DNA from 2 places in the Bacillus sp. LQ16 genome. Region 1 is predicted to be linked to the other one. Evidence: a T-box and tRNA genes for the amino acid it is inferred to sense, from the RefSeq annotation. Region 1 holds a T-box; the other holds one or more tRNA genes.
What was found. A T-box is a leader RNA that pairs with one kind of tRNA and senses whether it is charged. The one in region 1 lies ahead of pheS (phenylalanine--tRNA ligase subunit alpha), so its partner is inferred to be a tRNA-Phe.
Positions count from the first base shown of each region.

Region 1 (5,515 bases):
AGGTGGTGGCTTTGTAATGTACGCTCTTGATCATCTAACGTTTCAATTTTTTCGCCTTCTTTTGCAAGACGAACAACGATTTCTTTTGAACCTAATTTATCGTAATCGAATGCATGTAACGGTTGACCGTATTCCATTAAAATGTAGTTTGTAATATCAACTACGTTGCTAATTGGACGAATGCCAGCTGCCATAAGGCGAGTTTGCATCCACATTGGTGATGGACCAATCTTTACGTTTTTAACCATTTTTGCAATGTATAATGGGTTTTCTTCTTTCGCTTCTACACTTACAGAAATATAATCAGAAGTTTTTTCTGCTATTTCTTGTAATTCGATAGCTGGAAGTTTTACTTCTCGCCCGTAAATAGCAGCCACTTCATATGCAACACCTAACATGTTTAAGCAATCTGCACGGTTTGGTGTTAAACCAAGCTCAAGTACTTCATCGTGTAAGTTTAAAATTTCAAGTGCATCTGCACCAACTTCAGCGTCACTTGGGAAGATGAAGATACCATCTGCATATTCTTTTGAAACTAACTTTCCATCAATGCCAAGCTCTTGAAGAGCACAAACCATACCGTGAGAAGCTTCACCACGTAGTTTTGCTTTTTTAATTTTGAAGTTACCAGGAAGTACAGCACCAACTTTTGCAACTGGTACTTTTAAACCTTTTGCAATGTTAGCAGCTCCACAAATAATTTGAACTGGCTCTTCTTCACCGATATCGATTAAGCATTTGCTTAATTTATCAGCTTCTGGGTGTTTTTCACATTCTAATACGTGACCAACTACAACACCTTTTACACCTTTATTTAATACTTCAACGCCTTCTACTTCAATACCACTTTTCGTGATTTTGTCTGCTAGTTCTTGTGCTGTTACATCTTTAATATCTACATACTCTTGTAACCAACGATATGATACGAACATATTTATCCTCTCCTTCCCTTACGCTCGTTTGAATTGTTGTAAGAAACGTACATCATTTGTATAGAAATGACGAATGTCATCTACGCCGTATTTCAACATTGCGATACGCTCTGCGCCCATACCGAATGCGAAACCTTGATATTCTTTTGAATCATAACCAGCCATTTCAAGTACGTTCGGGTGAACCATACCTGCGCCTAAAATTTCAATCCAGCCAGTTCCTTTACAAGTGCCGCAACCTTTGCCATGACACATCATACAAGAAATATCCATCTCTACAGATGGCTCTGTGAATGGGAAGAAACTTGGACGAAGACGGATTTCACGATCTTCACCGAACATCTTTTTCACGAATACTTGCAGTGTACCTTTTAAGTCACTCATACGAATGTTTTTATCAATTACAAGACCTTCAATTTGCATGAACTGATGTGAATGCGTCGCATCATCATCATCGCGGCGATACACTTTACCAGGACAGATAATTTTGATTGGGCCTTTTTCTTTATTATTTTCCATCGTACGTGCTTGCACAGAAGATGTATGTGTACGTAGTAACGTTTCTTCTGTAATGTAGAATGTATCTTGCATGTCACGTGCTGGGTGATCTTTCGGTAAGTTTAGTGCTTCGAAGTTGTAGTAGTCTTTTTCTACTTCTGTTCCTTCAGCTACTTCATAACCCATACCGATGAATACATCTTCAATTTGTTCAACAACAGCTGTTAACGGATGGTGACAACCTGTTTCAACAGGACGACCTGGTAATGTAACATCAATTGTTTCCGTAGCTAATTTCGCTTCAATTACTGCTTTTTCTAAGTTACCAATTTTGTCTTCTAGACGCGTTTGAATCGCTTCACGTACTTCATTTACTAATGCTCCCATACGTGGACGCTCTTCTGCTGATAATTTTCCCATGCCGCGTAATACTTCTGTAATTGGACCTTTTTTTCCTAAATACGCTACGCGTACGTCGTTTAAGCCCTTTAACTCTTTCGCTTCTTCAATAAGCTCTAACGCTTTTTGCTTTAGCTCTTTTAAACGTGCTTCCATTTTGGAACCCTCCTAATTTTAAAAATAAAAAAACCTCGCTCCCAAAAAGGGACGAGGTAAATTCGCGGTACCACCCTAAATTGACAGAACAAGTCTGCCCACTCATTAGTTATAACGATCAATTCTGACCGGAACGCCTTTACATATACATGGTCCTGGCGTCAACTCCAGAGGTGAATTCACTTCCGTCTACCATAAGAATGCTTTCAGTCTACGGCACTCTCTCCCTATATGGCGATTTTGTAAGCTACTCTTCTCTATCAACGTTTTTCGTTATTTAACTTTTAATATAATGTACTTCAACTTATTATAAGAAGTTTTTTATTTGTTCGCAACCGGGCTTTGCAAATAATACGTTAAAATCCCTGCTGCAACCGCAACATTTAATGATTCTGCCCCGCCGTAAATCGGAATATACAAGTTTTGATCCGTTTTTGCAAGAATTTCTTGGCGTACGCCATTTCCTTCATTTCCAACAATTAATGCAAAACTTCCGGCCGGAGTTACTTCACCATACGGAACTCCATTTTCAAGAGCTGTTCCATATACAGGAACGTTATTTTCTTTTAACTTGTCTACCCATTCTTCTAAGTTCCCTTTTACAATTGGCAAGTGGAAAATAGAACCTTGTGTAGAGCGGAGTACTTTACTATTGTAAACATCAACACAACCTTCTCCAAGCACAACGGCGTGAATACCAGCTGCATCAGCTGTACGAATAATTGTTCCTAAATTACCTGGGTCTTGCAGGCCATCTAATAAAAGGAATTTCCCATCAGTAAGAGCTACTTCTTTCTCATGCTTCTCACAAACAGCAAATACACCTTGCGTCGTTTCTGTTTCACGAAGTATTTTTACAATCGCCTCAGGCACGATATACATTTCCACATCATTAACTGTCCAATCTTTCGGAAGGTCTGTCTGATCTGAAACGATAAGTTCTGTTACAATTCCTGCCTTCAGAGCTTCCTCGACTAAGTGAAATCCTTCTACAAAAAATAAACCTTTTTTATCGCGTTCTTTTTTCGTTTGCAGCTTTTTCCACTGCTTTACACGCGGATTTTGTACTGAATCAATGTTTTTCATAATATGTATTTCCCTCTCTTCTTGTCTTATCATTATAGCCTATTTTTCATACATATTTACATAAAAAAGAACAAAAACTAACGTCAGTTTCAATTCTGAAGAAGAGGTGAAAGCAATGAGTTTTAATTTACGCGGTGCCGTATTAGCGAATGTATCTGGTAATTCACAAGATCAATTACAAGAAACAATTGTCGATGCAATTCAAAGCGGTGAAGAAAAAATGCTTCCAGGTCTTGGCGTTTTATTTGAAGTCATTTGGAAAAACGCTGATGAAAATGAAAAGCACGAAATGTTAGAAACACTAGAGCAAGGATTAAAAAAATAAGCAATTTGAAAATCACCTTCGCATAAGCTAAGGTGATTTTTTTACGAAAAAAATTTTTCTTCTCCTAAACATTTCTACTTTACTAACGAACTATGATGGAGTACAATGTTCAAAATACATTTAAACCGATCGATTTTTCTTCGTATACATCATTAGATAAAAGGAGTGAATGTTTTATGCACCGTATTACGCTTGAACAAGTTTTTAAACATCACATTACACAAAAATACGTAAACCGTTCTGGAATGGTCCACGCGATCGCTGTCGCTTACCATGCGTTTCACCTAGCCAAAAAGCATCACGCCTCAGTCGATGCTGCGACAAAAGCCGGTTTCCTTCATGATATCGGACATCATACGTGGTACACAGGCGGCGAATGGGACTATGACTTATATAAAAAGAATGATATCCATGCAATTAAAGGTGCTGAAAGAGCACATAAATTGCTTATTAGATTAGGAGAACATCCAAAACTAGCAAAAGAAATTTCTATCGCAATTCTTCTGCATACAGATTCTTTCTTAGTGGAACAAGAAATTGAAAGAACATCTCTTCAAAACATTATTAAATGGGCAGACGAAGCAGATGAAGAACCAGGCGGAGCTCATCATTATAGAACGATTTCTTATGAAAAAGCACTTAAAGCTATTCAGCAATTAGATCGATTGGTAGAGCGTGAATTGCAAATAGAGCAAGCCAAATTGAATAACAAGACAGAACATAGTTATCAATGAGAAAGAGGCATCACTACAGGGTGATACCTCTTTTATTATTTTATGGAAAATAAACCTTTATCCCGCATTAACGGGCAGTAAGACCCCCACCTCGAAATTCAGCAAAGACGAGGAAGTTAGGTGGGGAATCAACTGCCCGTAAAAGCCCGATTGGTGAGGGCTGATAATCAGTGGGGGATGAACCTCCCCAATGATTAAAGTTTCACTTTATATGTAATATTTAAATATTACATTCAAAAACATTTTACTTTATAATTAAATATACAAATATAAAAGAGGTGATTTTACAAATGCAACCCGCTACACAGCTTTCTAATGAACAAAAACACTCGATGTCATGGGGACAATTTATTAGCTCTGTTTTATTCGCCTTTTTTGGGACTGGACTTATTACTGTGTTCCTCGCAATGCCATTAACAATTTATACAGCAGGTCTTACAGATAAAAAACAAGTTGCCCTGTATGAATCTATTGCAAATACTGCAAGTACCGTATTACAACTAGCTGTATTGTTATTCTTCATTTTTAAATTCGAACCCGCAAAAAAATTACTACTAAAATCTTTTAACTTTAAAACACTGAAAGAATGGCGCACATACGTATACTTACTTCTTTTCTTCGTTATCAACATCATACTCAATTACATCTTGTTAAATTATGTGTTCCAAGACGCAACAAAGCAGCAATCTTCCGCACTAAGCTTAGACGTCTTTAAGCAATATCAAATATTATTACTTCTCAGCTTTGCAATACTCACACCCATTTTTGAAGAACTTATTTTCCGTGGTTTTATACTTCGCTTCTTCTCAGAACGCTTTCCATTTTGGATTGCAGCCATCGTAACAAGTTTCTTCTTCGGTATCGCTCATACATACTCACTTGGGGTAATGGTAATTACTTTCTTTATGGGATTATTAATGGCCATTTTATGTAAAAAAACAAAGTCCATTATTCCAGCTATGTTATTTCATATTATGAATAACATGTTGGCATTCTTGAGTTAAAAAGAGGTATCATCGCGATACCTCTCTTTACTCTTTTATCATAACTTCAAACTCTTCTGCGGTTAGCGTTTTTGATAATCCGTATCGTTATTACCCATTTCCTTCAATTTATATATACTCATTAATAATATCCAAAATAAACCTCATGTAGTAAAATATAACTTAATTCACATAAAGGAGTTTACATATGTTCAGTATTATTTGGATGCTTTTCACGCCACTTCTCTTACTATGCGGGATTGCTGGTGGTATTTTTTTAATAGTAACGGGGATTAAATATCGGAAATTACTCGTTGGTTTAATGGGGCTACTTAGCCTATCCTTTGTCACACTACCTTTTGTTCTTTTAAGTGTAGGGATTCATATCGATACAATTTTCCC
Region 1 covers NZ_CM173491.1:4,444,998-4,450,512, forward strand. Annotated here, with positions in the region: gene pheT (phenylalanine--tRNA ligase subunit beta) at 1-932, opposite strand, end outside; gene pheS (phenylalanine--tRNA ligase subunit alpha) at 951-1,985, opposite strand; T-box leader at 2,030-2,258, opposite strand; gene AC3EMB_RS22445 (TrmH family RNA methyltransferase) at 2,307-3,104, opposite strand; gene sspI (small acid-soluble spore protein SspI) at 3,187-3,396, shown strand; gene AC3EMB_RS22455 (HD domain-containing protein) at 3,573-4,130, shown strand; gene AC3EMB_RS22460 (CPBP family intramembrane glutamic endopeptidase) at 4,421-5,134, shown strand; gene AC3EMB_RS22465 (hypothetical protein) at 5,322-5,515, shown strand, end outside.

Region 2 (5,515 bases), 1.5 Mb from region 1:
CATAATATCAACACTTATATACGTCACGCAATGAACACGCTCACATAAATTACAAAAACACAATAATTGTGACGATATTGTGTCACAATTTGTCACAATTTATTCAAAAAAAGAAGCTCCTCTTTAGGAACTTCTCTTAACTTACTGCTTTTTTACGCGCACTATTTAACATCGACTGCTCTATTTTTATATCATGACGAATTACTAATTTCTCACTAACTGCTTGAACATACTCATCATGGCTTATATAGCCTTCTTTCTCCATTAGTCTCAAAACGACATTTCGTCTCTCTACTGCTTTATCATAATTTTGGGCAGGTGAGTAATAAGCAGGTGCTTTTACTACAGCAGCCATCATTGCACTTTCAGCCAACGTTAATTGGTTCACCTTTTTACCGAAGTAAAGGTTTGCTGCTTTTTCAATTCCCCATGCTCCTTCACCATAATAAATGTTACTTACATATAATTTTAAAATTTCATCCTTCGTAAATGTGCGTTCAATTTTTTTCGTATAAAAAATCTCTTTCCACTTACGAGAAAATGTACGCTCATTCGTTAAAAAAGCATTTTTAGATAGCTGCTGTGTAATCGTGCTTCCTCCTTGCACGACACCACCAGCCTTTATATTCTCAACAGAGGCCCTAATAATTGCTATATAATCTAAACCGTTATGATGATAAAATCTTTTATCTTCTGTCGCAATAAATGCATGTGTTAATGATTCTGGCACCTCTAAATTAGCCGGTACATGTAATTTACTAATGTCACTTTTCTCAATCATTACATTTCCAATGAATAATAACGTACAACTTAACAATAATAATAATATAATGGCTTTATAAAAAAGTTTAGTCATTGGATTTAATGCAACTTTTTGATGATAGTTCACCCTAGATAATACTCGTTCTTTCATCTTGAACACCTCTTTTCCACACAGCATATAACTCTTACTTTAAGAATACATTGTTGTAAAAAAATATCCCATCGATTTCTCTTACACGTACCTTACATCATTGTAAGGTATAAAGTGAAACTTTAATCAGCCCTCACCAATCACGTTCCCGGCAAATAGCGGGGTAAAAAAGTATTGTATCACAGACCTTTTTTATCTACTATTCATCTGAAATATTGAATATAGATTATATTCAATCACGAATAACCAATAACAGAGTAAGCCTTAAGGCTATTATATTTTCACTTTACACTTTAATTATATCATCTACAAATATATATACTTTTGACTATCTAGTAATCTTAATGTATATAACATATATATTATAAAGAACAAACGTTCTATAAATCAATACTAACACTATTATTATTTTGACCTTTTTCTTAAACAGTATACAAAAAAGAGTAGTGATTTGAATGTATCTCAAATCAGCTACTCTTTTCTTTACAATCTTCCTATTAAATTATATGGCTGTACTTCCCACGTTTCATATGGAATACAATGTGTTGCTCTCATTGCATCAAGTGTTCTGGATTTCATATGAGGACGCGTTATATACTCATCTATGTTCTCTTCATTTAAATCAACAAATTTAGCCTCTTGTATTTCTTCAGGTTGAATTTTTATTTCGCCACTCACATATGCTACTTTAAAAACAACAGCTAGAATGTGCATAGAGGCATTATAATAAACCCCGGTAATTCCGATAGGCTTCACCGTTAACCCTGTTTCCTCTTTTATTTCCCTACAGACAGCTTGATCGAGTGCTTCTCCTTCTTCTACCTGTCCTCCTGGCATTTCCCACGTATCAGCTCGCCAGTGTACCTTTGTTAATAACACTTCATTTTTCTCATTTGTTAAATAACCTGCTACGGCAACTATATGCTTTGGTGTCTTATGTTCCATACTGAGCCTCCTAGAAATAATGGTTATTTCATATATCCCTATAAGCATATTCCCTATCTACACCAAAATACCTTTAATAATTCATCACCTTAATTAACTTCATAAAAAAAAGCCCCTATTCGTTAAGCGAACAGGGGCTTTCATCGTATTACTCTCCTAAGTCTACGTTGTGGTAAACTTGTTGTACATCTTCTAAATCTTCTAATGCATCCACCATTTTCTCAAATTGTACTTGAGCATCTTCAGGAAGTGTAACATCACTTTGTGCAAGCATTGTTAATTCTGCAACTGTAAATTCTTCAACACCAGCACCTTTAAGTGCAGATTGTACTGAATGGAATTGATCTGGTTCAGCATACACGATAACAGCATCTTCTTCTTCTAGAATGTCACGTGCATCTACATCTGCTTCCATTAAAATTTCAAGAACTTCATCTGATGTTTTACCTTCAAGGCCGATAACAGCTGTCGCATCAAACATGTAAGCTACAGAACCGTTTACACCCATGTTACCACTGTTTTTGCTAAATGCAGCTCGTACATCTGCTGCAGTACGGTTTACGTTATTTGTAAGTGTATCTACAATAACCATAGCTCCATTTGGTCCAAATCCTTCATAACGAAGCTCGTCATAATTTTCCTCTGAACCGCCTTTTGCTTTTTCAACTGCACGATCAATAATTGTTCTTGGTACATTGTATGTTTTCGCACGTTCTAATACGACTCTAAGCGCTTGGTTTGATTCTGGATCTGGCTCGCCTTGTTTTGCCGCCACATAAATTTCACGTCCAAATTTCGCGTATATACGGCTTGTATTTGCATCTTTTGATGCTTTTTTGTCTTTAATATTGTTCCATTTACGGCCCATACTTTCCACTCTCTTTCTCGTTTTAAATCTACATAAAAATATTAATATGAAATATAATGTGTGTTCAACACATTTTTAAAAGAAATATAAAAAGTTCATTTTTGATTCATATTACAGACATAATATAAATCACTATCATTTTGTTCTTTCGACAAGTTATATTATACATGAATTCCTAAGTTTATTACGAATTTTAGCATCACATAATATAATTTAACAAAAAAGACTCTAACATTTCTGTTAGAGTCTTTTTATATTGCCAATACCTATTTCCATAATATTCCTATAATTACTTTCTATTGTTGTATAATAAAAATAGGAAAAAATTTGAAGAAAAGATGAAGGGAGAATTATGACACATTCAAACGAAAAAAACACACATACTCTTAAAGGAATAGGAGAGAAGTTAAACCCAACTATCTATCAAGTAAGATTCATGAAATAAGATGAACCAATCCAATTTGAGGCGTTTCCTGAATTGAAGGAATTAGGGGACTGGTTAAGTACTTCAACGCAAATGTGGGCGTGCCACTCAACAATGTATAAGTACAACAGAGAAGAGTTTAAAAAGAAGTTTTTAGAAATTACAAACTTAACCGTTGATAATGTACTAATATCTACTGGTGGTGTCGGATTTAACTTCATGTCACCAGGGTGGAGAAATTCTCTCTAAATACCGCAATTAAAAGGATAAAATTGAATGTTTGTTTTTATCCTTTTAATGTTTCGCAGTTTACTCACCGTACACTTTTTGTGCTTATTTTGTCATGTAATGAAAAGAAAACAAAAAAAACTCTATACTAATTGTATAGAGTTTTTTACGACGTTCATGATACCGATGGTCGGGGTCGAACCGACACTCCCGAAGGAACACGATTTTGAGTCGTGCGCGTCTGCCAATTCCGCCACATCGGCACAAAAGAAAAGGCGGCAACCGGATTTGAACCGGTGATAAAGGTTTTGCAGACCTCTGCCTTACCACTTGGCTATGCCGCCATATTAAATTTTATTGGAGCGGAAGACGGGATTCGAACCCGCGACCCCAACCTTGGCAAGGTTGTATTCTACCACTGAACTACTTCCGCAAAAATGGCTGGGCTAGCTGGATTCGAACCAGCGCATGACGGAGTCAAAGTCCGTTGCCTTACCGCTTGGCTATAGCCCATCGAATTCTTACTTAATTATATGTAAGTATCAATTAAATTATTTGTAATTTTTAAAATAAAAATGGGGCGACTGATGGGAATCGAACCCACGAATGCCGGAGCCACAATCCGGTGCGTTAACCACTTCGCCACAACCGCCATGTTGTGTAAATATATTTGGCAGGGGCAGTAGGAATCGAACCCACACTGGAGGTTTTGGAGACCTCAGTTCTACCTTTAAACTATGCCCCTATGTAAATGGTGGAGGGGGGCAGATTCGAACTGCCGAACCCGAAGGAGCGGATTTACAGTCCGCCGCGTTTAGCCACTTCGCTACCCCTCCGAAACTTACATGGTGCCGGCTAGAGGACTTGAACCCCCAACCTACTGATTACAAGTCAGTTGCTCTACCAATTGAGCTAAGCCGGCGTATTTTATTGAAATAAATGGTGGCTCGGGACGGAATCGAACCGCCGACACGAGGATTTTCAGTCCTCTGCTCTACCGACTGAGCTACCGAGCCTTATTAAAATGGCGGTCCCGACCGGGGTCGAACCGGCGATCTCCTGCGTGACAGGCAGGCATGTTAACCACTACACCACGGGACCATTTGGTTGCGGGGACAGGATTTGAACCTGCGACCTTCGGGTTATGAGCCCGACGAGCTACCGTGCTGCTCCACCCCGCGATAATACTATTCATATAAAATTTATATGGTGGAGGATGACGGGATCGAACCGCCGACCCCCTGCTTGTAAGGCAGGTGCTCTCCCAGCTGAGCTAATCCTCCAAAGTGGTGACCCGTACGGGATTCGAACCCGTGTTACCGCCGTGAAAGGGCGGTGTCTTAACCACTTGACCAACGGGCCAAATATTATAAATCCTATGGCGGAGAGCAAGGGATTCGAACCCTTGATACGCTTGTGACGTATACACGATTTCCAATCGTGCTCCTTCGGCCAACTCGGACAGCTCTCCAATGGCTCCGCAGGTAGGAATCGAACCTACGACCGATCGGTTAACAGCCGATAGCTCTACCGCTGAGCTACTGCGGAATAATATTGCCTGGCAACGTCCTACTCTCACAGGGACAAGGTCCCAACTACCATCGGCGCTAGAGAGCTTAACTTCCGTGTTCGGTATGGGAACGGGTGTGACCTCTCTGCCATCATTACCAGACATTATTCTTTTGAGACAATCATTATTATAACTTATTTACTTTAAAAGTCAACAAGTTTTTTATATTCTCTCAAAACTAGATAACATTTGCTACATATTATATGGTTAAGTCCTCGATCTATTAGTATTCGTCAGCTCCACATGTCACCATGCTTCCACCTCGAACCTATCAACCTGATCATCTTTCAGGGATCTTACTAGCTTACGCTATGGGAAATCTCATCTTGAGGGGGGCTTCATGCTTAGATGCTTTCAGCACTTATCCCTTCCGCACATAGCTACCCAGCTATGCCCTTGGCAGAACAACTGGTACACCAGCGGTGCGTCCATCCCGGTCCTCTCGTACTAAGGACAGCTCCTCTCAAATTTCCTACGCCCACGACGGATAGGGACCGAACTGTCTCACGACGTTCTGAACCCAGCTCGCGTACCGCTTTAATGGGCGAACAGCCCAACCCTTGGGAC
Region 2 covers NZ_CM173491.1:560,013-565,527, reverse strand. Annotated here, with positions in the region: gene AC3EMB_RS02905 (transglycosylase domain-containing protein) at 137-913, opposite strand; gene AC3EMB_RS02900 (NUDIX hydrolase) at 1,397-1,858, opposite strand; gene AC3EMB_RS02895 (YebC/PmpR family DNA-binding transcriptional regulator) at 2,007-2,726, opposite strand; partial or broken gene AC3EMB_RS02890 (DUF3884 family protein) at 3,079-3,399, shown strand; tRNA gene AC3EMB_RS02885 (tRNA-Leu) at 3,560-3,641, opposite strand; tRNA gene AC3EMB_RS02880 (tRNA-Cys) at 3,652-3,722, opposite strand; tRNA gene AC3EMB_RS02875 (tRNA-Gly) at 3,737-3,811, opposite strand; tRNA gene AC3EMB_RS02870 (tRNA-Gln) at 3,817-3,891, opposite strand; tRNA gene AC3EMB_RS02865 (tRNA-His) at 3,955-4,030, opposite strand; tRNA gene AC3EMB_RS02860 (tRNA-Trp) at 4,050-4,123, opposite strand; tRNA gene AC3EMB_RS02855 (tRNA-Tyr) at 4,131-4,214, opposite strand; tRNA gene AC3EMB_RS02850 (tRNA-Thr) at 4,225-4,300, opposite strand; tRNA gene AC3EMB_RS02845 (tRNA-Phe) at 4,319-4,394, opposite strand; tRNA gene AC3EMB_RS02840 (tRNA-Asp) at 4,404-4,479, opposite strand; tRNA gene AC3EMB_RS02835 (tRNA-Met) at 4,483-4,559, opposite strand; tRNA gene AC3EMB_RS02830 (tRNA-Val) at 4,586-4,661, opposite strand; tRNA gene AC3EMB_RS02825 (tRNA-Glu) at 4,666-4,740, opposite strand; tRNA gene AC3EMB_RS02820 (tRNA-Ser) at 4,758-4,849, opposite strand; tRNA gene AC3EMB_RS02815 (tRNA-Asn) at 4,852-4,926, opposite strand; rRNA gene rrf (5S ribosomal RNA) at 4,935-5,050, opposite strand; rRNA gene AC3EMB_RS02805 (23S ribosomal RNA) at 5,152-5,515, opposite strand, start outside.
Region 2: it encodes a tRNA-Phe, which carries the amino acid that the T-box ahead of pheS (phenylalanine--tRNA ligase subunit alpha) is inferred to sense. The anticodon was not compared.